Regions from separate parts of the Paenibacillus sp. FSL R5-0341 genome, predicted to be linked through region 3. Evidence: predicted binding sites of a transcription regulator. Region 3 holds the regulator's gene; each other region holds the start of a gene.
What was found. The regulator Rex, encoded in region 3, represses fermentation and respiration genes when NADH is low (regulators of the CRP and FNR family bind a similar motif). The targets are predictions, from matches to a motif close to TTGTGAAATATTTCACAA.
Positions count from the first base shown of each region.

Region 1 (8,355 bases), 230 kb from region 3:
GGTGAAGTGATCGGAGCCAATCTGGACCCAAGTCACATGTGGTGGCAAGGCATTGATCCTGTGCAGGCGATTCACATCTTGGGACGTGAAGGAGCGATCCATCACTTCCATGCCAAAGATACAACGATTGATCCAATCAACGTGAACAAACACGGTGTAACGGATATGCAGGATTATACCAATATGCTGGATCGGGCTTGGCAGTTCCGCTCGGTTGGTTATGGACATGATAACAAGACTTGGGCAGATATTATGAGTGCCTTGCGTCTGGTCGGATATGATTATGTAGTAAGTATTGAGCACGAAGACGGTCTGATGTCGGTTGAAGAAGGATTCTCTAAAGCCGTGCAAAATCTCCAGCAAGTATTGATTGAAGAGCCGCTGGGCGATATGTGGTGGGTTTAGAGCTACATTAGGGGGAAATTGAATATGATCAACGTCACCATTTGGAATGAATTTGTCCATGAGAAAATTCACGATGAAGTAAGGGAAGTCTACCCGGATGGTCTGCATCGAGCGCTGGCTGACGGACTTGGCGGCGAAGGCTTTGCTATTCGGACGGCTACACTGGATCAGCCTGAACACGGATTAAGTGATGAAGTGCTGAATTCCACGGATGTGCTCATATGGTGGGGACATATGGCACACGATCGCGTAAGCGATGAGATCTCACAAAAGGTTGCGCAGCGAGTGCTGAACGGCATGGGAATGATTGTGCTCCATTCAGGTCACTTCTCCAAACCATTCAAAGCACTGATGGGAACCAGCTGCGATCTGAAATGGCGTGTAGCTGACGAGCAGGAAATTGTATGGTGTGTTAATCCATCCCATCCAATTGCGGATGGCATCGAGGGCAAGATTGTATTGGAAAAAGAAGAGATGTACGGGGAGTTCTTCGATATTCCAGTACCCGATGAACTGGTGTTTGTAAGCAACTTCCAGGGTGGGGAAGTATTCCGGAGCGGATGCACGTTCCGGCGTGGTGAAGGTAAAATTTTCTATTTTCGACCAGGTCATGAGACGTATCCGACCTATTACAAACCGGAAATATTAAGAGTGATCAGCAATGCTGTGAAATGGGCATATCCTGCCCGCAGCTTTAAGCCGGAATTTGGCAAGAGTGAACCTGTTAGACCGTTTGGCGGCGTGCTGGTCTAGTTATCCGTCGTAGTGGTAGTGTAAATATTTTTTGGTGAACTTATACGGATAATGTATACGAAGGAACCCTTCTCCAAGTCAATAATGACTGTGGCAGTTGGGTTCTTTTTGGGTAAGATAGTACTATGGGGAAGTTATACGATATTTCCCATGGTTACGACGCACCGTGTAATGTATACTGGGATGTATGATCCATTTTGCATGTTATGCTTCTAAAATTTAAACTTTTTAGTTGCAGACGTTTTCTTTGAAGCTTAAATATGTTATTATGAAATATACTAACAAAATGTAAGTTGAGTGATCTCTAAAGAGGTGATTAATGTGGAAGGTCAAGACTTGCGGATGTGTCCGCGTTTTGAGACGGCGTTTTCTTTTTTGGGCAAGCGCTGGAATGGTTTAATTATTCAAACGTTGATGAGTGGTTCAAAGCGATTCAAGGATATCTCCAATCTAATTCCGTCCATGAGTGACAAGATGTTGTCCGAACGGATGAAGGACCTGGAGAGTGAAGGTATTCTGGTTCGTCACGTCTATCCCGAGACGCCGGTTCGTATTGAATATGAACTGACGGATAAAGGTAGAGCGCTCCAGCCTGTCATGAATCAAATTCAAGACTGGGCTGAGAAGTGGGTTGACTAGCGTATAAGCAACATCACCCACTTCGTTGCATGAATGACATAGACTCCTGATTTCTGTGGAAATCAGGGGTTTTTGTCTTAAGTATAACGTGGATCGGCGTTTTTCTCTGGGGCTGTGCACATGTTGTCATGAGTTGTAGTATAATCTATAGAAAATGGCCGCAGACGGCCGGAGCGAAGGAGGCCCACTTGTCATGAGAGAAGAAAGCTTATCCCGTGAAGTACGCTACGGCAAGAAAGATATTGCAGAACTTGAGAGCGCATCCATTCAGGTCCATCTAATCTACAAAAAAGCTGCGGAGTTGTTTAAGCGCACAGCATATTCGCGTTCGGTTAAAGATGATTTTACCGAAGTGAATACGCATTCTGTGAACAGCGATGGTCCGAGATTGGCTCCGGCGGTGCTGCAAAAATGGATTCAAACGTCCAGAGGCTGGAAGTGTATCGGATGTGAACTGAGTCAACCTAATTCGGCGATGTCTCAGATGGAGGAAACCATCCATGGAAAGCGATTGGTGCTGGATGTGGGAGAAGGTCGGTTGGTTCAGGCAGAAATGCTGATTCAGGCGGTTGTCTGGTCTCAATATGAGAAGATTCGGATGTTTGCACCATGGCTTGGCGATGAACCCTTCTATAGCGTGCAGGAACTGGATGTCATTGCCCGTTATATTGTGCCTACCTATTTCTCGGAACGCCCCTTGCATGAGCAAGGGAAGGTATTCAAGGTACATCAACAATATGGTCAGATTCCGTTATACCAGGAGTATGTAGACGCACCTTCATGCTGCGTAAAGGTGGACGGTGGATTGCTTGAAGGCCGATTGCTGACAGGCGTATATGTATCGGAGGAACAGTTCTTCGGGCTCAATCCATATCTGAAAGATGGAGATGGAGGACGGACATACATGCAGGCATGTGTCCAATAACAAAGCAAACACTAGAACAGAAAACGGATTCAGATTGGAGAGCCTGTGTGCAGGCTCTCTTTGTTGTACCAGTCCTCTCTGGAGGGCGCGCGCGATAAAAGTAACGGGTTTGACACTTTTTTTTGTTGAGTGTTGTGCCATAATAGAGGTTATGGACAACAGGGTGAATGATTTTACGCAGGGTGGTGTTACCTACATGAAGAAGAAAATCCCCGGTTACATAGGTGTATGTTTGCTCATTCTGGCGATCTTGGCTGGATGTAGTGAGACGCAGCCTTCAGAGCAGCCAATTGTCAAAGAGACGGAAACAGCGAATACGATTACAGTGGCTGTAGATGGCAGTACATTCTTGCCTGATGCAACGAAGTCCATTAAGCGAGATTTTAGTGAGGGTTTGACACTCAAAAAAGCATTACTCAATAGCGGACTCGTTGATTTTACGGCGGATGGCAAACGGATTCAATCCGTGGGTGAAGTTTCTCTCGATTCTTCGCTGAGCTGGGCTGTGAAGTTGAATGGCAAGGATATTGAACAGGAAGATTGGGACATGGAGCTTCATGCCAAAGATGAAGTGATCATTTACGTGAAAGCCGCTGACAGTGGGGGGGATGGCGTTGCATATCAGACAACGTTACTCAAGGTGAGCGGTGGAAACATTATGCCAACTCTTAATCGTCAATATGCTGGAGTCTATGTTCAGGAATGTACAGTTCGCGATGTTTTGAAGTCCAGCGGGATTGTGAGAATGTCGGAGAACAACAAATTCGTCGTTTCGGTCGAGAATGTGACACCCCGCATGAATCAGCGGTGGGTCATTATGGTGAATGACAAGGAATTAATGGAAAACGGTTTGGATATGAAATTAAATCCACGTGATGCGGTAAAGCTTGAATTGACCAATGCATCGTAAGCATACAAAGAAGCCCAATCTCTTTTTAGAGAACTGGGCTTTTTTCATTGATGAAATTGTTTTGCAAGCAACACCTTATTAGCACAATCGTACTTCAAATACGACAGATCTCATTCGGACAAAGTTCACAGTGACAGATGCCTTGCAGCATCTTCAGATCTTTGATGACGATCATGCCATTGTCATATTCAATCGCATCTTTCTTACGAAGATCGCTTAACATGCGGTTTACACTTTCACGGGTGGCTCCAATCATATTAGACAGATCCGTGTGGGTAATTTTTTTGTGAATAATGACATGCTCTCCATGAGGCTCACCATACGAATTCGACAACCGAATGAGGGTAGAACAGAGCGCACCCGGTTTGCCATATAACATGAGGTCCCGGAACTTGGTCTGTGTCAGCCGGTGGTGGATGCCCATCCATTTCATAAAGTCGATCGCAAAGTCACAATGCTGGCATATCAGCATTTCCAGGTCTTTGTGTTCCAGTACACCAATTTCACTGTCTTCCAGTACTTCCGCTGAAAAGCTGTGTTTAGAGCCGAAGAAGGGATCAGCCTGGCCAATCATGTCACCGGATTGATACATGTACATGATCAGTTCCTTACCTTCATCCGTTGATTTGGTGATCTGGGCACGACCCCGTTTCATATAATAAAGTTTGTCAGAGACGTCTCCTTCCCAGTACAGATGGGTACCTTCAGGATAGGTTCTATCTTTCATTGTAACCAGCAGATGGTTGAAATTCGCTTCCGAGAAACAGTTGGTATTGCCGCGTTTTTCCAATACAGTCGTTAGTTCTCTCATAAATCTATCTCCCCTTTATGTCCATCGGACGACCTTCTGTAGCTTGCAGTAGCCTCCGAGGTTCGCCGCAAACCGTTGCCGTCCTGATCAGGGTCATCTCGGCCGGGAGGAAGGACGGTACAAATTGCGGTGGTTCAATTTTTAAGTTCAGTATATACCTAAACTTACCTTTTGGGGGGCATGGGAAGGCATCAAAAATGGCGAAATTTCAAACATTGTGATTAAATTCACTTTTAGTGGGGAAGGATGTGTTCGATAGCACTACACTTAATATAGGAAGTGGAAATCAACTTGTTAGCGGACATTACAAAAGTAAATTTAAATTTGTTATACTTTGTGAAAAAAATCACATGATTACGTTTTTAGCTATGTTACGATGTGAATGTAAACGAGAGAGACAAACTAATACGAACCTTTAGGAGGATGAGGGAGATGGCTGTAAAGAACGAAGTCGCCCCAGCAAAAGAACCGACAGCAGGTCAGTATATTCAAACATTAATCGACAAAGCGAATAAAGCACACGCCGCATTCATGAAGATGGACCAGAAGCAGATTGACCGGATTGTGCAAGCCATGGCGCTTGCGGGTCTGGATAAACACATGATGCTTGCCAAGATGGCTGTAGAAGAAACAGGTCGCGGAGTGTATGAGGATAAAATTACCAAAAATATATTTGCAACAGAATATGTATACCACAGCATCAAGTATGACAAAACCGTAGGCGTAATTGAAGATAACGAGTACGAAAGCTTCCAGAAAATTGCGGAGCCGGTCGGTATTATTATGGGTATTACACCAGTAACCAATCCGACATCAACGACGATGTTTAAAGCACTGATTTCCATCAAGACACGTAACCCAATCATCTTTGGTTTCCACCCATCTGCACAGAATTGTAGCCGGGAAGCTGCTAAAATCCTGCTGGAAGCAGCTGTGAAACATGGTGCGCCAGCGGATTGTATTCAGTGGATTGATGATCCTTCCATGGATCGTACAAACGAACTGATGAATCACAATGATGTGGCTCTCATTCTGGCAACAGGCGGATCAGGCATGGTACGTGCAGCGTATAGCTGTGGTAAACCTGCACTGGGCGTAGGACCGGGTAACGTACCTTGTTTTATCGAGAAAAGCGCGGATATCAATCAGGCAGTGACGGATTTGATCCTGTCGAAATCCTTCGATAACGGCATGATCTGTGCTTCTGAGCAAGCAGTAATCATTGAAGAACCGATCTTTGATCAAGTGAAGAAAAAAATGATTGCGAACGGCTGTTACTTTGTTAACAAAGATGAAGCAGCAAAATTGACAGCAGGTGCGATTAATGCCGAGAAATGTGCGGTGAACCCGGCGATTGTTGGTCAATCTGCGGTGAGCATTGCGAAGTTGTGCGGCATTGAGGTTCCAGCAGGCACCAAAATTCTCGTGGCCGAGATTGAAGGGGTAGGTACGAAATTCCCATTGTCGGCTGAGAAATTAAGCCCGGTACTGGCTTGTTACAAAGTCAAAACGGCAGCAGAGGGCATTGAGCGTGCGGCAGAAGTGGTTGCTTTTGGCGGCATGGGTCACTCCTCGGTTATTCACTCCACAAATGAAGAAGTGATCGGCAAATTCGCAGATCGTCTGCAAACTGGACGGATTATTGTGAACTCACCATCCACACACGGTGCCATCGGGGATATCTACAACACGAATATGCCGTCACTGACATTGGGATGCGGATCATACGGACGTAACTCGACTTCTTCCAACGTAACCGCTGTGAACTTAATCAACGTGAAAAGGGTGGCTCGCCGTACCGTGAATATGCAGTGGTTCAAAGTGCCGAACAAAGTCTACTTCGAAAAAGGTGCAACACAGTATCTTGCCAAAATGCCTGACATCACACGTGTTGCGATTATTACGGATGCGATGATGGTGAAACTTGGATATGTGGAAAAGGTAGAACATTATCTTCGTCAACGGCAAATGCCGGTAGCGATCGAAGTATTCTCCGATGTAGAGCCAGATCCATCCACAACAACGGTAGATCGCGGAACGGAAATGATGCGTCGCTTCCAACCGGACTGCATTATCGCACTTGGCGGTGGATCACCGATGGATGCTGCCAAAGCGATGTGGTTGTTCTATGAATATCCGGACACGGACTTCAACGATCTGAAACAGAAATTCATGGATATCCGTAAACGGATCTACAAATATCCACGTCTCGGTGTAAAAGCGAAATTTGTAGCGATCCCAACAACATCGGGTACAGGTTCTGAAGTGACATCGTTCGCGGTTATCACGGATAAAAATCAAGGTAACACCAAATATCCATTGGCCGACTATGAGCTGACACCAGACGTAGCGATTGTCGATCCGGAATTCGTATACTCCCTGCCTAAAACGGCGGTTGCGGATACAGGTATGGACGTACTGACGCATGCGATTGAAGCATATGTGTCTGTTATGGCAAATGATTACACAGATGGACTTGCGATCAAAGCCATTCAACTGGTGTTCCAATACCTGGAGCAATCGGCACTGCAAGGCGACAAACTGGCACGTGAGAAAATGCATAATGCTTCCACAATTGCCGGTATGGCATTTGCCAACGCATTCCTGGGCATTAACCACAGCTTGGCGCACAAATGGGGCGGTCAGTACCACACCGCACACGGACGCACCAATGCAATCCTGATGCCACACGTCATTCGATACAACGCGAAAAAACCGACCAAATTTGCATCGTTCCCGAAATATTCGCACTTTGTAGCGGATGAGCGATATGCCGAAATCGCCCGTATCTTGGGATTGCCTGCTCGCACGACAGAAGAAGGCGTAACCAGTCTTATCAATGCCATCCGTAACCTGAACAAAACATTGGGCATTGAAGAATCGTTCCAGGAAATCGGATTTGATGCAAAAGACTTCGAAGCACATGTCGATTATCTGGCAGACCGTGCCTTCGAAGACCAATGTACAACCGCCAATCCGAAGTTGCCGTTGGTAACTGAACTGGCTGATGTATACCGCAACGCTTTCTACGGAAAGTTTGAATAACGAATCAGAACGAAGCGTGCCTTACGGCAAAAGAGATCAGGGTTCCCCGAGAGGGGAGCCCCGATTGCCGTCTTTCACACAATAAAGAAAAGGGCAGAAAAACAGAAGAGTGAAGCACCTGTTTTTCAGGATTTATTCTAAGATTTGATTTGCTCCGAGCATAGAGGAGCAAAAGGTTCTTAAAGAGGTTACACGAAATCCGTGCTCTGGCTGTTTGAACCAGATGTTCGACAATAAAGAAGAGGGCAGAAAAACAGAAGAGCGAGCATCTGTTTTTCAGGATTTATTCTAAGATTTAGTTTGCTCCGAGCATAGAGGAGCAAAAGGGTTCTAGAGAGGTTACACGTAATCCGTAATGTGGCAGTTTGAGCCAGATGTTCACACAACAACGGAGTGGGCAGAAAAACAGAAGAGCGAAGCACCTGTTTTTCAGGATTTATTCTAAGATTTGATTTGCTCCGAGCATAGAGGAGCAAAAGGGTTCTAGAGAGGTTACACGTAATCCGTGATGTGGCTGTTTGAGCCAGATGTTCACACAATAACGGAGTGGGCAGAAAAAACTGAAGAAGCGGAGCGTGCGCCTTTATCCCCGAATTTTCCCCTTTGGAAAATAAAATTGAAAAAATCCGGGGATAACAGCGATCGGAAGTTGTTCTGCCCGCGCAGTGGCTAAGTGTGAATTTACAGGGTTCAATGGGACACAGCGCAGGTGGAGTGAGTTAGTTCACTGACTTTGTGATAAAAATCACAGATGATGAAAGTGCCAAGTCGTATACTGAAAATGTAAGAAAAACATTCATCCCGCGGTTCCGGTTCCCAAGTAGAGAGAACATGTTCCGGTTTTATGTGAAACAATTCACATTAATC
Region 1 is NZ_CP150241.1:4,274,609-4,282,963, reverse strand. Features, by position in the region: gene MKX75_RS19245 (sugar phosphate isomerase/epimerase) at 1-405, shown strand, start outside; gene MKX75_RS19240 (trehalose utilization protein ThuA) at 430-1,158, shown strand; gene MKX75_RS19235 (helix-turn-helix domain-containing protein) at 1,501-1,797, shown strand; gene MKX75_RS19230 (hypothetical protein) at 1,991-2,722, shown strand; gene MKX75_RS19225 (hypothetical protein) at 2,919-3,632, shown strand; gene MKX75_RS19220 (Crp/Fnr family transcriptional regulator) at 3,727-4,443, opposite strand; gene adhE (bifunctional acetaldehyde-CoA/alcohol dehydrogenase) at 4,876-7,488, shown strand.
Region 1: adhE (bifunctional acetaldehyde-CoA/alcohol dehydrogenase) is a predicted target of Rex. The motif match lies at 4,778-4,795, and genes of this name have one in related genera.

Region 2 (8,355 bases), 3.2 Mb from region 3:
CCTGTAGCGAATGTTGCGGAGAATGGAAAAGGTAGCGGACTGATCTGCCGGCCAGCCCTTGCGGCGGAGATTATTCAGGCGGCGAAAGCCGGAGGATTGCCTGTTAGTGTAAAAACAAGGCTCGGTTTCACAGCTGTAGACGAATGGCGTGACTGGTTAACTCATATTTTGCAACAAGACATTGTTAATCTATCTATTCACTTGCGGACGAGAGAAGAAATGAGCAAAGTAGACGCTCACTGGGAACTGATTCCGGAGATTAAAAAACTTCGTGATGAGATAGCACCTAATACTCTTCTAACGATTAATGGGGATATTCCTGACCGTGAGACAGGCCTCAAACTCGTGGAGCAATATGGTGTGGATGGCATTATGATTGGACGAGGTATTTTCCAGAATCCATTTGCTTTTGAAAAGGAGCCGAAGGAACACAGTAGTGAGGAATTACTTGGTCTGCTGCGGCTGCATCTGGATCTCCATGATCAATATTCCGAGCTTGAACCGCGTTCGTTCAGCCCACTGGCCCGTTTTTTCAAAATCTATGTTCGTGGCTTCCGCGGTGCTAGTGAGCTGAGAAACAGCTTGATGAACGCCAAAACAACTTCTAAAGTACGTGAATTGCTCAATGAGTTTGAAAGTAATGAACAGGCGGAGTAGAGTAAGACGTAATCATGGATACGGAGTATGATTCAGGTAGATTTAAAAGAAAAAAAAGAAGCGGTAACTCTTCCGCTTCTTTTTTTCTTTTCTGTTTAACGCGTATACGCAGGCTTTTCCATAGCGACCGGCTGAGGATTCGCTATTACCCATAACACAGCCAACTCGGATAATCGGGCAGGCGCATCAAAATCGTATCCATTGCGAAGCCTACTGACCAAATCTGCTGCCTCTTGGAGATGTGCCTGGGCGAGTGGCGCACCAGTGCTCAGGTGATGAATCAGTGCTTCCAGCATCTTGCGATACTCCGCATCCCAGTTTCCTCCGCCATTATCCAATACTTCATGGGATACGCGCCCTGTGATGCGGATAACCTCTCCTTGTACTGTTTGCGCATGTCCCTGGGCCGGGATAAGATATTCCCACAGCTCTTGGTGCTGTTTGGTCCAAGTGGTTGCCTTTACCTGAATAGGTGCAGTCCCATCGTGCATGATCCGATTCGCTACCGGCTCGACATCAAATAGCCGATACAGTTTGATCAGTGCGTCTGAAACTCCATCGACCTTGTCCTTATTGAACTTCTCACGGACGAATTCAAAATCCTTACCGATCCGCTGCACCGATTCTTTCATATCCGGGGTGACCGATGCTCCGGCATCCAGCAGAGTTGCGGCAATCTCTGCCAGATTGACTATATCGCTATTCCTGCAATTGACTAACCCCTTAGCTAAAGGCGTATTTCCCTGTTTATTTTCTACGTTAATCGTAGCGCCCTGGTCTACCAACTCTTGAACCACTTTGGTTCGATATCCACTGACCGCTGCATGTAACGGTGTTTCATTTTGGTAATCCACAGCGTCCAGATCCGCACCTAATTCAAGGAACAGGGGTACATTTCCTGACCAGTGCGAGGCATGGGCATGTAAAGGCGTGCGTTGATATTTGTCACGTGCATTAATGTCTGCCCCTTGTTCTACCAGCCAGCGAACCAATTCATCCGAAATATGCCGAAAGCTGAGGGTTGTACCTTTGCTGTAGCCCCCGCGGGCATCCCATTCGCATTGCTCGAAAACTTCTTTTACAGTAGCGATATCGTTATCTTTAACGAGTTTTTCCATATGAGCAGGTAAGGTTGCTTTCTTCTTAGCCATTACACTCTTCCTCTCCTTTGTAAATAACAACGTATATTCCAATGGTAGGCTATGACGATTTAAGAGTAAGTAGACAATTTTCTGCAAGTTTATCACAGAGAGGAATTTAAAACCAATAACTAGGTTTCTTCCGTCTAAAGCAAGGCTTCCAATCAAGATGAGACGTTGCTTTGTTTGGCTGTGTTATAATTTTAGATGAGTTTCATATGGTTGTTGGGTTGAAAAAAAGATATTTGATATAATCGCCGCAATTCGTGCGGTAGGCTTTTAATAATAGGAGGATCTATGTCCTGGAGCAAATTGAAGCAACAACTGGAGAGTTTCCTTAGTCCCGCGTTAGTTGGAAGGGTGGAGTACCGTGCAACCAGCTATCGCTATTCACCTGATAAATCAGGAAATTGTTATATTACCGTAGATAAAAAGAATGTACTCAACATGAGTGATGCAACAACTGCAATCCGATGGTATCAGACGGAGCAGGAGATCAAGAGCGACCCGGAGATCATGATTCCTGTGACCCATGAAGAGATTGAAGCTATTCGAAAAGATTCCAAAGGGCCCATTCCCGAGGATCGCCTTCAAGTCATGGCAAGAAGCAGAAAAATCTCTGTGCATGCCAAAGAGCTTATGTTGGCACAGGCTGCGCTCAGTAAATCGAATTTTACCGTTGCAGCTACGACATTTTTATCTACTTCTATAGAAGATAATCTGGAGAGTAATGATATCTTGTTTAATATTCTGGCTTTGATGGACAGACGCGTTGGCAAAAAGCGAATCCTGAATATGTCCGAGCAGATCAAGTTAAAGCACCCAGCTGTACAGTATTTCTATGAACTGCGTCGTCGTACGGTGTGAAATTTAATAACTTTCACGGATAGAGGTACACTGTGTCGGTGACGGTTTCACTGAAATGTGCCTAACAAGTAGATATAGCTTTTAACTATAACCAGTTATGGTTTTTAAGTATCTCTTCTAACTGCCCTCGGCGTGATATGATAATTGCATACAACGAGGGGGTTTTTTACATGACTGATAAGTTCCAGATCGTAGGAAGTTTATTGCGGCCGGATGAGCTGCTGAAATATAAAACGCAAATTGAGCATAACGATGATATCCAATATCCGTTCTATGAGAACTACGAAGGATATGAGAAGTGTGAGACGGAGGCAATCAAACAAGTTGTGGCAAAGGAAATAGAACATAACTTGTCCGTGGTTACCGATGGCGAATTTTCCAAATCGATGTGGCATCTGGACTTTGTATGGGGATTTGGCGGAGTGAAGCGTTACATCGCGGATCACGGCTATTTTTTCAGAGATGTGGATGGAACGTCGAAATATGAAACACGCAAAGATATTGGACTGCGCATCACTGACAAATTGAGCGGAAAGAATCATCATTTCATTCAATTGTTCAAACAACTGCAAGACACGGCTGGTGAGCAGCAAACGAAACTTTGTGTGCCATCTCCTTCCCATATCTTCGGTGAGCTTTCCTGGTCGGATAACATCGGTGGTACAGATTCCGTTTATCAGAACAAACAAGAGCTCAAAGAGGGTCTTGTGATCGCATATAAAGAATTCGTCGAAGAATTCGCTGCTATAGGTGGTAAAATCCTGCAATTCGATGATTGCTTGTGGGAACTGTTTGCAGACGATAACCCGAACTCTCCGTTTACAGGGGAGCATATTAATCAAGATGAAGTATCAGGTCTCGCAACTGAATTTATTGATATTAACAATACTGTGATTGACTTCGGACATAGTCTGGGCTTGAAAATGTGGACACATAACTGCCGCGGCAACTATGATTCCCGCAACATGGGCGGTGGATCATACGTGAAAATTGCTAATCTGTTCCTGAAGCAATTGAAATATGACCGTTTCTTCCTGGAGTGGGATGATGACCGCGCGGGTTCGATCGAAGCCCTGGAAGTGTTCAAGGACAGACCTGAAACGGAAATTGTACTAGGGTTGCTTTCATCCAAAACGAGCACACTCGATGATGAAGCGCGCGTTGTTCGTTTGTTGGACGAAGCATCCAAAATTATCGATAAGGATCGGCTGCTACTGTCTCACCAATGCGGCTTTGCATCCTGCGATGGCGGTAACGAATTAAGTGAAGCTCAGCAATGGGCGAAGATTGATCAAGGTCAGAAGATCGCCAAGCAATACTGGAACAACTAATTTGAAATAGCACCATCTTGAATGAATAGAGATGACTCATGGGCCGTTAATGGACCTGTGAGTCATCTTTTTTTATGAGATACGAATGTGATTCATCTCACTTTCATGCCCTGTCAACTACTTTACACTTAATGGAATGTGTATGAGGAGGAGAATGGATGATGATGCCTCAGATGAAGCCACGCGACTATGCGAAGTATCCGTTCATCGTGATCTGGGAAGTGACTCGGGCGTGTGCGTTGAAATGTCTTCATTGTCGTGCAGAAGCCCAGTATAGAGCCGACCCAGGGCAGCTTACAACAGAGCAGGGGAAAAGACTGATCGATGACATTGCGGCAATGGAAGAGCAGCCGTTGTTTGTCTTTACGGGTGGCGATCCGTTAATGCGTCCGGATTTATTTGAACTGGCGGAGTACGCAATTAAGGAGAAGCAGCTTCCTGTATCTATGACACCCAGTGCGACACCGAAGGTGACGAGAGCAGCGATTACCAAAGCCAAGGAAGTGGGCTTATCCCGCTGGGCGTTCAGTCTGGACGGGTCAACAGCCGAGATCCATGATCATTTTCGCGGAACCAGAGGTTCTTATGATATGACGATGAAAGGGATCGAGTTCCTGCGAGAAGCTCGTATTCCGGTTCAGATCAACACGACCGTTTCCCGGTATAACTTGCACGATTTGGAGGCAATAAGCCACAAGGTGAAAGAGATGGGCGTGGTGCTATGGAGTCTATTTTTCCTCATTCCAACAGGTAGGGGTCAGGAGAAAGACATGATCAGTCCGGATGAGCACGAGCAGGTCATGAAGTGGATGGTACACATTGCGCATGGGATGCCTTACGGGGTGAAGTCAACGGAAGCACCTCACTATCGCCGGGTGATGATACAGGAGCGTACGTCAGCAGGATTGGAGAAAAGCTCAGTGAAACGTGTGGATATGCTGGGGCGTGCGCCGCAAAGTGTGAATGATGGTGATGGTTTTGTATTCATTAATCACACGGGGGATGTCTATCCCAGCGGGTTCCTGCCGGTAGTCTGTGGCAATGTGAAGGAACAGTCTTTCATTGATGTATACAGGGAATCCCCGGTGATGCAGACGTTACGAGACAAGTCCCAACTGAAGGGCAAATGCGGAGTCTGTGAATTTAAGACCATGTGCGGTGGCTCAAGGGCAAGGGCGTATGCGATGACGGGAGATTATGTGGCGAGTGATCCTGCGTGCGCTTACATCCCAGCGGCGCTGCGAAAATGATGATACGGTGGGAAGTGTGAAATGGAAAAAGAGCGCAGGAAGCGAGTGGTTATTGCTGGCGGTGGTATAACGGGATTAAGTGCAGCTTATTATGTTGATCAGTTGTGCAGAGCGCATGATGTGGCTGTGGATATTGTACTGGTGGAGAAAAGTGATCGATTCGGCGGACATGTACATACTGGAAAACGGGACGGATTTGTGATCGAACGGGGACCGGACTCTTTTCTTGCGCGCAAAACATCGATCATTGAACTCATGCAGGAACTCGGCATGGAAAATGAAATCGTCGGCACACGACCCGGGGTGTCGCACAGCTATATTGCATATCGGAATCAGCTGCATCCTATTCCGGATGGTTTTATGCTGGGTGTGCCGACAAAGTGGAAGCCGTTCATTACGACAAAGCTCTTGTCGGTACGAGGGAAAGTACGCGCTGCTGCAGATCTTGTTTTGCCAAGGAAACCTGGCGCGGAAGATGAATCCCTGGGACAACTTTTACGCAGGCGATTGGGAGATGAAGTGCTGGAACAGATTGCGGAGCCGCTGCTGGCAGGCATCTACGCAGGTAATGCGGATGGGCTGAGTGTGCAAGCAACATTTCCTATGCTGCAAGAAACAGAACAAAAGCATCGAAGCCTCATTGTAGGCATGCTTGGTGTGAGTAAGAGCCGAAGCCCGAAGCAGCAGGCCACACGATCGCCCGGAACTGCGAATACGGCGAAGAAGAGCATGTTCCTAAGTGCACGTGGAGGACTGGAAGAGGTCGTAAACCATCTCGAAAAGGCGTTAACTTCCAGAGCACTCATGATAAAAAATACAGAAATATCAGGTGTTGTACAGGAAGAGAACAGTTACGTTGTTCATTTGGAAAATGGCACGACGCTCCATGCAGATGCGATGGTGATCGCTACACCAGCCCATGTCGCAGCAAGGCTGCTACCACATGAGCGGATCGCCAATCTGCTGCGTTCCATCCCATATGCGTCTGTGATGAACGTCGTGCTTGCTTATCGCGAGCAGGATGAGGGAATCTCCCTGAATGCGTCCGGCTTCGTCGTTCCTCGCAAGGAGGAGCGTACGGTTACTGCGTGCACTTGGACGTCGTCCAAATGGGAACATACGGCTCCGAAGGGGCATATCCTTTTACGCGCCTACGTGGGCAAATACGGTCGCGACCATACGAACCAGCAGCTTTCGGACGACGAATTGATATCCAATGTACGTCGTGAATTGCAAGAAATGATGGGCATATCTGCACAGCCGATCTTTACCGAGGTGAACCGTCTGCCGCTTTCCATGCCACAATATCAAGTAGGTCATTTGGAACGGATAGGGGAGCTTGAGGCAATGCTGGAGAATCTCATGCCAGGTGTTTATCTCGGCGGTGGCGGTTACCGGGGTATTGGAGTTCCAGACTGTATATCCCAAGGTAAAGATATGGCGAAGAAAGTATTGAGCAGGTTAATGGATGGTAGGATGTAGGCTAAACATGTTGAATATGACGAATGTGTTGCACATGCAGTTATATGGTTTATCTGACTTAATCATAATCGTCGCGGCTCCATGGAGTGGCGGCGATTGTGGTTTTTTTTAACATGTCAGTGTGCAGGAAATAGGGGGTGTGAGTCGGTTCTAAATGTATGGCTGTTGTACAATTGTGATAAAATAAAGAGGTCCAATTAAACATTAAATTATACATATAAATTTTATATTGAAAGGGGCTATCGCCTGATGAACATGGAAGAGATTATGCAAGAGCTTGAAGCCCTCGGTAAAGAACGAACGAAAAAAATCTACATCTCCAACGGTGCGCATGAACCGCTATTTGGTGTGGCAACCGGGGCGATGAAACCAATGGCGAAGCGGATCAAAAAGGATCAACCTTTGGCGGAGCAATTATACGCGACAGGTAATTATGATGCGATGTACTTTGCGGGCGTGATTGCCGATCCCAAAGTGATGACGCCCGCCGATTTTGATCGTTGGATCGATGCCGCTTATTTTTACATGATCTCTGACTTCATCGTTGCTGTGACGTTGGCTGAGACAGACATTGCGCAAGAGGTCGCCGATGCGTGGATTGATAGTGGTGATGAACTGAGGATGTCAGCGGGATGGAGCTGTTACTGCTGGCTGCTTGGAAGCCGAAAGGATGCTGAGTTTTCTGAGAATAAACTGATGGAGATGCTCGAACGCGTGAAAAAGACCATTCACGAATCTCCGGAACGAACAAAATATTCGATGAACAACTTCCTATATACCGTCGCGACATCCTATCAGCCGTTGCACGATCAGGCCGTGGAGACGGCTAAGATCGTTGGCCCTGTTGAAGTAAATAAGGACAAGCCCAAGAGCAAGTTGTTGAATGCCTCCGAGAATATCCAAAAGGCAGTGGATGCAGGGCGGACTGGGTTCAAGCGCAAATATGTAAGATGTTAATAGTAATCGCTGTAATAGTTTAAAACATCAGGAGATGTAACACATACAGGAGGTGCTCGTATGAATGTAGAGAGTGTCTCCCTTTTTGTGTTGTTGTGAATATCACGTGTACTTGGGTAACTGAAATCTAGTAACCGTCAAGCAACAAGTTAGTCAACAAATTCTCTGTCGATCCTTTATACTAATAAAGCCAGAAACATATCTAAGGAGTTGCCAAATCCAATATGAATAAAAAAGAAGTCGCGCATATACGCAAGCAATTTAAACTCGATCACGATCTACTGAATATTTACGATATTCTCAACGTGTATATCACGAAGGAAACGAACGAAGTCTATCACTGGGAGCGTCATCCGTTTGAACTGGTGGATCGAGAAAAGCAGGAGCTGTACATGGGCAATTTCAAAAAGCTGCTGACAGGCGACTTGGATCAGAAGTTGTTCGAACTGAAGTTCCAGGAAGCGGCGGAGGACCCGGCACAGGTACTGCTTCACCAGGCGCTGGTAACAGGTGATCCGGATGAGTGGCAGGATCTGATGCTGCTGCTCGTGGATCGAATGTTGGTGGATACGAAGTTTGAGCGGGATATGGTAGCTACGTTCGTGCGTGGACAGTATTATCTGCCGACCAAGGCTAGAAACGAAGCCACGGAAGAGAGTGAGAAGAATGAGG
Region 2 is NZ_CP150241.1:834,977-843,331, forward strand. Features, by position in the region: gene MKX75_RS03870 (tRNA-dihydrouridine synthase) at 1-657, shown strand, start outside; gene MKX75_RS03875 (ankyrin repeat domain-containing protein) at 753-1,808, opposite strand; gene MKX75_RS03880 (hypothetical protein) at 2,094-2,663, shown strand; gene MKX75_RS03885 (5-methyltetrahydropteroyltriglutamate--homocysteine methyltransferase) at 2,834-3,994, shown strand; gene MKX75_RS03890 (TIGR04053 family radical SAM/SPASM domain-containing protein) at 4,156-5,244, shown strand; gene hemG (protoporphyrinogen oxidase) at 5,266-6,726, shown strand; gene MKX75_RS03900 (DNA alkylation repair protein) at 6,976-7,683, shown strand; gene MKX75_RS03905 (DUF4317 domain-containing protein) at 7,908-8,355, shown strand, end outside.
Region 2: MKX75_RS03890 (TIGR04053 family radical SAM/SPASM domain-containing protein) is a predicted target of Rex. The motif match lies at 4,080-4,097, and genes of this name have one in related genera.

Region 3 (8,355 bases):
CCCTGGTGTACCGATTCCCCCGTTTATTTCGGGATTAACGGGTATTACCGATGCCGATGTGGCGGATGCTCCATCACTCGAAGAGATGATGATGGAGATGGTTCCGCTGCTTAACGATGTGGTTCTTGTTGGACACAACGTTGCTTTTGATTTTCACTTTTTACAGAATGCTCTGGACCGTTGCGGTTATTTGCCGTTCACAGGCCGTATTCTGGACACGATTGATTTTCTGAAGATTACGTTCCCATCACTTGGTTCTTATCAACTTGGTTATGTGTCTTCAGAATTTGGTTTTCAGCATGATCGCCCTCATCAGGCTGACAGTGATGCACTGGCGACAGCCTATGTGCTGCTCAAATGTCTGGATGAGTTAAAGGAATTACCGCTCATAACGATTCAGCGGCTCAGTGACCTGTTCGCACCAGAAGACAGTGACTTGGGTTGGTTCTTGGACGGAATGCGCAGTGAGAAGGAAGCAGAGCCGATCCAGGACCTGGACGGACATACCTATTATCGTCAGCTTGCTCTTAATGTGAGTGATTGGACGGATATTGGTGCACCACGTGATGAACGTGAGGGTAACCCCCTTGATGGTGTAAGCTTCGAACAGTTTATGGACCAGGTTCGGGAGAACCTGAAGGATACGCTGGATCATTATGAAGAGCGCGAAGCGCAGACTCAGATGTTCAGCAGTGTAAGGCAAGCTTTGGACGAAGAGAAACACCTCTTGATCGAAGCTGGAACGGGTACCGGTAAATCTCTGGGGTATCTGTTGCCTGCTATTTACGAAAGTGTGAAGCAAGAACAGAAAGTCATGGTCAGCACGCATACGATCAACCTGCAGGAACAATTGAGAGAGCGGGACATTCCGATGCTGACCCAAGTGGTTCCGTTTCCGTTTAAGGCTGCTGTATTCAAAGGACGTGGACATTACCTGTGCCTGCGCAAATTTGAACACAAAATCAATAAACGTGAATTCGCCACACCGAAAGAGGATTATTTCACAGCTGCCCAGATGATCGTCTGGCTTACGCAGACCGAAACCGGAGATGATGAGGAACTTAACCTTAGCGGACGCGGTGGGGACTTCTGGGAGACCGTACAAAGCGAATCCGAGTCATGTCTGGGAAGATCCTGTCCATGGTTCCGCAAATGTTTCTATCATCGTGCCAAACATGAGGCCGGGTTGTCAGATATTGTAATCACCAATCACTCCAAATTATTTACGGATGTCAAAGCAGCACATCAGCTGCTGCCAGCTTATGAGAGTCTTGTGATCGATGAGGCCCATCATCTGGAGGATGTAGCTGGTAAACATCTTGGAATGCATATGAAATATTTCACGTTGGTTCATACACTGACCCGTCTGTTTAAAGACAGTCGTAATGGTCAGCTGCCTATGCTTCGTTCGCAGTTATCCGGACATGAAAATTCGGTGCAATGGGGCTCCATGGTGGATCAGATGTTTCCGCTCGCTCTTGAGGTCAAAGAGTTATGGGATCGTATGAGCGATGCTCTGTTCGGGCTGTTGCCTGAACGAAGTGATGCTTCACCGGGAGAGACAGGTCAATTTTCCCTGCGTCTGAAGGCATCTCAGAAACCTGCGAAATGGCAAGAGTTGCAGGATCTGGAGAACCAGATCTATGTGACACTGGGTGATTTGGTTCGCAAAGGGGACAAATTGCTGCTTGAGGTGAAGGAAGATCAGGATGATTATCAATCGGATAGCCTGATCACGGACATCACAGGATTGCTGAAAGATCTGACTACGTTGAAGGAGAATCTACGGTTCTTCATGCGTATGGATGATGCCAAAACGGTGTACTGGATGGAAGCCAGCGGCCAGTTCCGCAGCAAATCGCTTCAGCTGTATGCTGTACCTGTAGATGTCAGTGCACAACTTAAGGATTTGTTTTTTGACAAAAAGAAAAGCGTTGTGCTTACATCGGCTACGCTCTCTGTCGATAAGTCATTCCAGTTCATGATTGAGCAGCTTGGCTTGCAGGAAGCCGCCGATAATAATCGGCTATTAACGTCGATGCTGCCATCACCTTTCAACTATCGTGATCAGGCACTTTTGGTGATTCCGCGTGATTTCCCGAGTGTGAAGGGCAGTGTGGGTGATGCGCACTTTGTTAATATGCTGGTGCAGTCCCTCGCAGAGACAGCAATTGCCACCCGTGGACGCATGATGGTTCTGTTTACTTCATACAAGATGTTGCGACAGGTCTATGATCCGCTCAAGGAGGCGTTGTCTGGTAACGACATCTCGTTGCTGGGGCAAGGCGTGGACAGTGGAAGCCGCTCCAAGCTGACTCGCAGGTTCCAGGATGCCAAAGCTACGGTACTTCTGGGCACAAGCAGCTTCTGGGAGGGTGTAGATATCCCGGGTGATGCGCTAACCTGTCTCGCTATTGTAAGATTGCCGTTCCAGCCACCGAATCATCCGCTGGTGGAAGCCAAGAGTGAGCTGCTCCAGGAGCAAAAGAAAAATCCTTTTATGAAACTGTCCGTGCCGCAAGCGGTCATTCGGTTCAAGCAGGGATTTGGCCGATTGGTGCGTACCGGGAAGGACAGAGGAATTGTGATTGTCTATGATACACGCGTAATTGAAGCGTACTATGGTAAATTCTTTTTATATTCATTACCTGGTCCAAAAATGGAGCACATGCTCACAGAGCAAATGGTTCCACGAATTACCGAATGGTTGGAAAAACCTGCTAAAGAACAAGAATAATGGTTGTTTTGTTCGTTATATCATTGCATGACGCTGCAGTTTGGCGTTAAACTTTATGAGATCTTTCCGTTTGCGAATAAAGCAGTTGCACGTAAGAACTTATAACCTAAATTACAAGGAGCATTCTGTATAAAAAGTCACTTCTATCTTTGAATTTATACAGAATGCTCATCTTTTCATCTATTATTTTATCGTGGGCTTGGTAAGGGGGAGCAAGAATGAAATCAGATAAAATTTCGGAAGCGGTGGTACGACGTCTGCCTGTATACTTGCGCTATTTGAGCGAGTTGCATCAGCGTGAGGTGGCTACGGTGTCTTCTCAAGAGCTTGGACAGAGGCTGGATCTGAATCCGGCCCAAATTCGTAAAGACCTGGCTTACTTCGGTGATTTTGGTCGAAAAGGGATCGGCTATGATGTTTCCTACTTGATTGAGAAAATTCGTCACATCCTCAAAATCGATCAGCAAATTAATGTAGCTCTGGTAGGTGCGGGTAACCTCGGACAGGCCTTGTCCAACTACAACGCATATCTGAAAGACAACATGAAGATTGTTGCTGTATTTGATGCATATGGACCTAAGATTGGTAGTCAAATCAACAGTTTGACGGTAAAACCAATGAATGAATTGACGGAAGCGGTTAAAACGGATAACATCCGCATCGGTATTATTACAGTTCCAGATACGGAAGCTCAAAATGTAGCCGATCAGCTTATTGAATCGGGAATTGAAGCGATCCTTAATTTTGCACCAACAATTCTAAAAACACCGCCGCATATCCGCATTCACCATGCTGACTTTACAACGGATCTGCTTAGTTTGGCCTATTACTTGGAGACTGGAAAGGACGACGAGGAAGATGACAACAAATAGATGGGTAATTCACAACGGCAAATTTGCGGTTAATGAAGGCGGCACAACATGGAACGTGGTCCACGGATACATGGTTGTTGAGAATGACAAGATTGTGCATATTGGTGAGACATTGCCGGATGAAGACAAAAATTGTACCAAAGTGGATGGAAAAGGACTGTTCTTCCTGCCGGGTCTGATCAATACGCATGGTCATGCAGCGATGTCGTTGCTCAGAGGGCACGGAGACGATCTTGCGTTGCAAGTATGGTTGCAGGAAAAAATGTGGCCGATGGAAGCGAAAATGACTTCAGAAGACGTATATTGGGGAACTTCGCTATCGGTGCTTGAAATGTTGAAAGGCGGAACTACAGCTTTCCTGGACATGTACGATCACATGGATCAAGTTGCCAAAGTTGTGGAGCAATCCGGCGTTAGAGCAGCACTGGCACGTGGTGTAATTGGGCTGTGCTCGGAAGAAGAGCAACTGCGGAAGCTGGAGGAGTCGGCAGCGTTTGCACGTGAGTGGAATGGACAGGCAGATGGTCGCATTACAACCGTAATCTCGCCACATGCACCATATACATGCCCTCCTGACTACATAGAGAAGCTTGTACAGGTCGCGAACGACCTAAACCTTCCTCTTCATACACATATGTCGGAAACGCTTCGTGAAGTCGAGCAGAACGTGGCTGATTATGGACTGCGTCCTGTAGCACATCTGGAGAAACTGGGCTTTTTCTCCCGTCCATCCCTGGTTGCACATGCGGTGCATCTGAATGACGAAGAGATTGAGATTCTGGCTCGACATGATGTGGCTGTATCCCATAACCCGGGAAGTAACCTGAAACTCGCTTCCGGTGTTGCGCGTGTACCTGCGTTGCTGAAAGCAGGAGTTACCGTGTCACTCGGAACTGACGGACCAGCAAGTAACAACAACCTGGATATGTTCGAGGAAATGAGACTGGCTGCATTGATCCACAAAGGTGTATCTGGTGACCCGACGGCAGTGCCAGCGGGTGAAGCATTACTACTCGGAACGTCATATGGTGCCAAATCTATCTTCTTAAACAATACGGGAGCGCTTCAGGTCGGCATGAAGGCTGATTTTATCGCTTTGGACATTGAACAGGCACACTTCTACCCACATACAGACCTGATGTCACATACCATCTACTCGGCTTCTGCCAAAGATGTAGAGCACGTATGGGTGGATGGCAAACAAGTGGTCAAACATGGCGAATGTCTGACACTGGATGAAGAGCGTATTTTGCGTGAGTCTCAATTGGCATTTGATGGTCTGCTTGCTCGTTAATTGCAAGGCAGAACATCATAGGGAAAGGAAGTTCGGCTTTTGAAGAAAAAAAAGAAGTGGATATGGATTTCGCTGCTTGCACTGGTTCTGATTCTGTTTGGACTTCAGCGTTATTACGTCTATGTCACGCAGGACCAACGCAAGGAAGAAGAGCTCGCTATACAGGCAGCACAGAAGCAACTGGGCATTACATCCTATGATGAATTGCGTAAATACATCTGGGGAGACAAAGAAGGCACTGACAACATCTACTGGACCCTGATCGGCAAAAATAAGGATAACCAGGATGTTATGGTCTGGGTTAAATTTGATGCAAACAATCAACCGGCTACGGGTGCAAACGCTGTACACAGTGAGCTGCTGCAGAATGGCATGTCCGAAGCGCAGATACGCAATCGCTTTAGTTCCGAAGTTCCTGCAGGTGAGATTAAGCGAATCATGCCCGGCGTTGTGAATGGAATATATGTGTGGCAAGTGTATTATAAAGACGGTACGCACAACCATTATCGGTTTTATCGTTTTAGCAATGGAGAACAGGTGGACTTGGTCTACACACTCCCGAACAGCTAGAACAAATAGAGTAGCTTCGCTAGAGAATTTAAAAAATGAAAGAACCGGCAGACGGATATCCGACTGAACCGGTTCTTTGTGTTGCCTGTAAACCTTTTTGATTTAAATAGTTAAAATTAATAATTTATTCATATTTTCGCCTTCGAAATTGTATATACGATGTGATATACTCAGATATGTACTCAAAGATACATTCAAAACAAATAGTCCTGTCGAAATTTTCGCAGGAGTCAATGTGCACATATTCGTATTATACAAATAAGCCAGTAGGTTAGGCTAAAATCTGGGAGGGGTAATTCATTTGAAGCTAAAAGTATTGCCTATTGCTTTAACTGCCGTCATTTCAGCCGTTGTGTTGTTTGGAGGTTGGTTTGTGTATCGTCAGGTGGCCGTGCAGAACCCGATTGAAAAGATGGTTACCCAGTACGATGGAGTTAATGACGTTCAATTAACTATTAACCGTAATGACGTACAATTGAAACTGGATCTGCAACCCGATGTTGATTTAGGCAGACTGGTACAATATATTCACAAAGAAGGACAGAACTTGATTGGAACACGTTCACTAAAGTTGGATGTTGTGGATCATTCCAGTGAAGCACTGGAGAGTTGGTGGGGGGATGCGATGTTTACCGTAGCTCAGGCCATGGAGAACAAGCAATACACCGAGATTACACCAACGTTGTCGAAGATGGCGACAAATGGAATAAAGGTAAATACAGCGATGGATGACAACAATGTCTATGTCAGTCTCAGAGACGGAGATGCCAGCAAATTTATTATTCTGCCGCGTGTGCCCGGTCAGATAGGAGTGTGGCCTAATGCCTAAGTGGACAAAAGAAGTTGCCATCGGATTTTTTCCCGTGTTGATTATTTTCCTTGCTTTTACTGGTGTTAATATTGTTCCGATTCTGATTGCAGCGGTGCTTGTCGGAGCGTTACTCTTCATGATGCAAATGCGCGGAGGGATTACCGTAGGTGCTGCACAAGAACGTAAACGCAAGAAAAAAGGACCTTCAAAACTTACATTTGAAGAAATTGGAGGACAGGATAGTGCCAAGCAGGAATTGCGTGAAGCACTTGACTTTCTCATCAAACATGAAGAAATCCGCAAGTTCGGGATTCGTCCTTTAAAAGGCATCTTGCTGACTGGCCCTCCAGGGACAGGGAAAACGTTGATGGCCAAGGCTGCTGCCCATTACACGGATTCTGTTTTCGTAGCAGCATCAGGTAGTGAGTTCGTGGAAATGTATGTTGGTGTGGGTGCCAGCAGAATTCGGGATTTGTTCAAGGACGCGAGAACCCGTGCCACCAAGGAAAATAAGGAAAACGCCATTATATTTATCGATGAGATCGATGTCATCGGGGGTAAACGTGAAGGCGGTCAACAGCGCGAGTATGATCAGACGTTGAATCAGCTCTTGACGGAAATGGACGGAATCTATTCTTCCGATACGCCAAGAATCTTGGTTATCGCTGCAACGAACCGCAAAGAAATGCTGGATAGCGCTCTGACACGTCCAGGACGTTTTGACCGTCATATTCAGGTGGACTTGCCAGATAAGAAAGGCAGAAAACACATACTGGAGCTGCATGCAGTCAATAAACCTCTGTTGGAAGGGGTCAGCCTTGAGAAGACAGCTGAAGAATCGTATGGTTTCTCGGGAGCACAGCTCGAGAGTGTTATGAACGAAGCGGCAATATACGCCATGCGGGACGGGTTGTTAAACATTGAACAGCGGCACTTGTCCCTGGCTATTGATAAAGTCATGATGGGTGAGAAGACAGACCGTGAATCCAGTGTGGAAGAGAAGAAAAGAGTTGCCATCCATGAGTTGGGACATGCCATTATGGCTGAACTCGTTCGTCCAGGCAGTGTAAGCCAGGTGGCACTCAGTCCGCGTGGGCAGGCACTGGGATATGTACGTCATAACCCGCAGCAGGAACAGTTCCTCTATACGAAGCGCTTTCTGGAGGAGCAGATCATGATTGCACTCGGAGGAGCGGCTGCAGAGGAAATGTACTACGGTGGACGGTCAACTGGGTCACGCAATGACTTTGATCAGGCGACCAATGTGGTGCAGACGATGATGGCTTCCGGATTGACTTCACTTGGTATTGTGAACATGGATATGGTCACAACTGAGGAGCTCATGCGGGAGAATAAATTGATTTTGCAAGAACTTATGGAGCAGACGAAAAGGTTGCTTGAAGAACAACGGACAATTTTCGACAATTCCCTCGATATCCTCATTCGTGAGGAAGTATTGTCTGGCGAGCAATTTCGTTGTCAATTTCGTGACAGTGCCCTTTTACCAGCATAATTTATTTATGCTGGTTATTTTTTTTTACATTTCACTCGTGCTAAGATATTATTATATGTTGGGTCGAAATTTGTAATTTTCGGCGAACAGGGTACAATAGAGAAATAGAGAACCGAAAGGATGGAGCAGAACCATGTTTTTCAAAAAAATAGGAGTTGTCGGTGGCGGTACGATGGGACAAGGTATTTCCCAGATGCTCGCAGCCAAAGGACTTGATGTGCTTCTCGTGGAGCATACAACACAAAAGCTGGATCATGCATATGACATGATCGAAACGAACCTGGATAAACAACTGGAGAAATGGGCGATTACAAAAGCGGAGAAGAAATTGATTCTTTCCCGTATTACCAAGGTAGCTCATTTGGCTGAACTTGGAACTTGCGACATGGTCATTGAGACGATTTCAGAGGATCTGGATGCGAAAAAAGCAGTATTCAGCCAACTGGACCAAGTTTGCCCAAGTAATGTCATTCTGGCAAGTAACACATCCACGCTGAGTTTGACCGAGCTTGCAAGCTCGACCAAATACCCAGAGCGTGTTATTGGTATGCACTTTAT
Region 3 is NZ_CP150241.1:4,041,423-4,049,777, reverse strand. Features, by position in the region: gene dinG (ATP-dependent DNA helicase DinG) at 1-2,737, shown strand, start outside; gene MKX75_RS18090 (redox-sensing transcriptional repressor Rex) at 2,956-3,609, shown strand; gene MKX75_RS18085 (amidohydrolase) at 3,596-4,903, shown strand; gene MKX75_RS18080 (DUF5590 domain-containing protein) at 4,943-5,473, shown strand; gene MKX75_RS18075 (hypothetical protein) at 5,775-6,302, shown strand; gene MKX75_RS18070 (AAA family ATPase) at 6,295-7,797, shown strand; gene MKX75_RS18065 (3-hydroxyacyl-CoA dehydrogenase NAD-binding domain-containing protein) at 7,931-8,355, shown strand, end outside.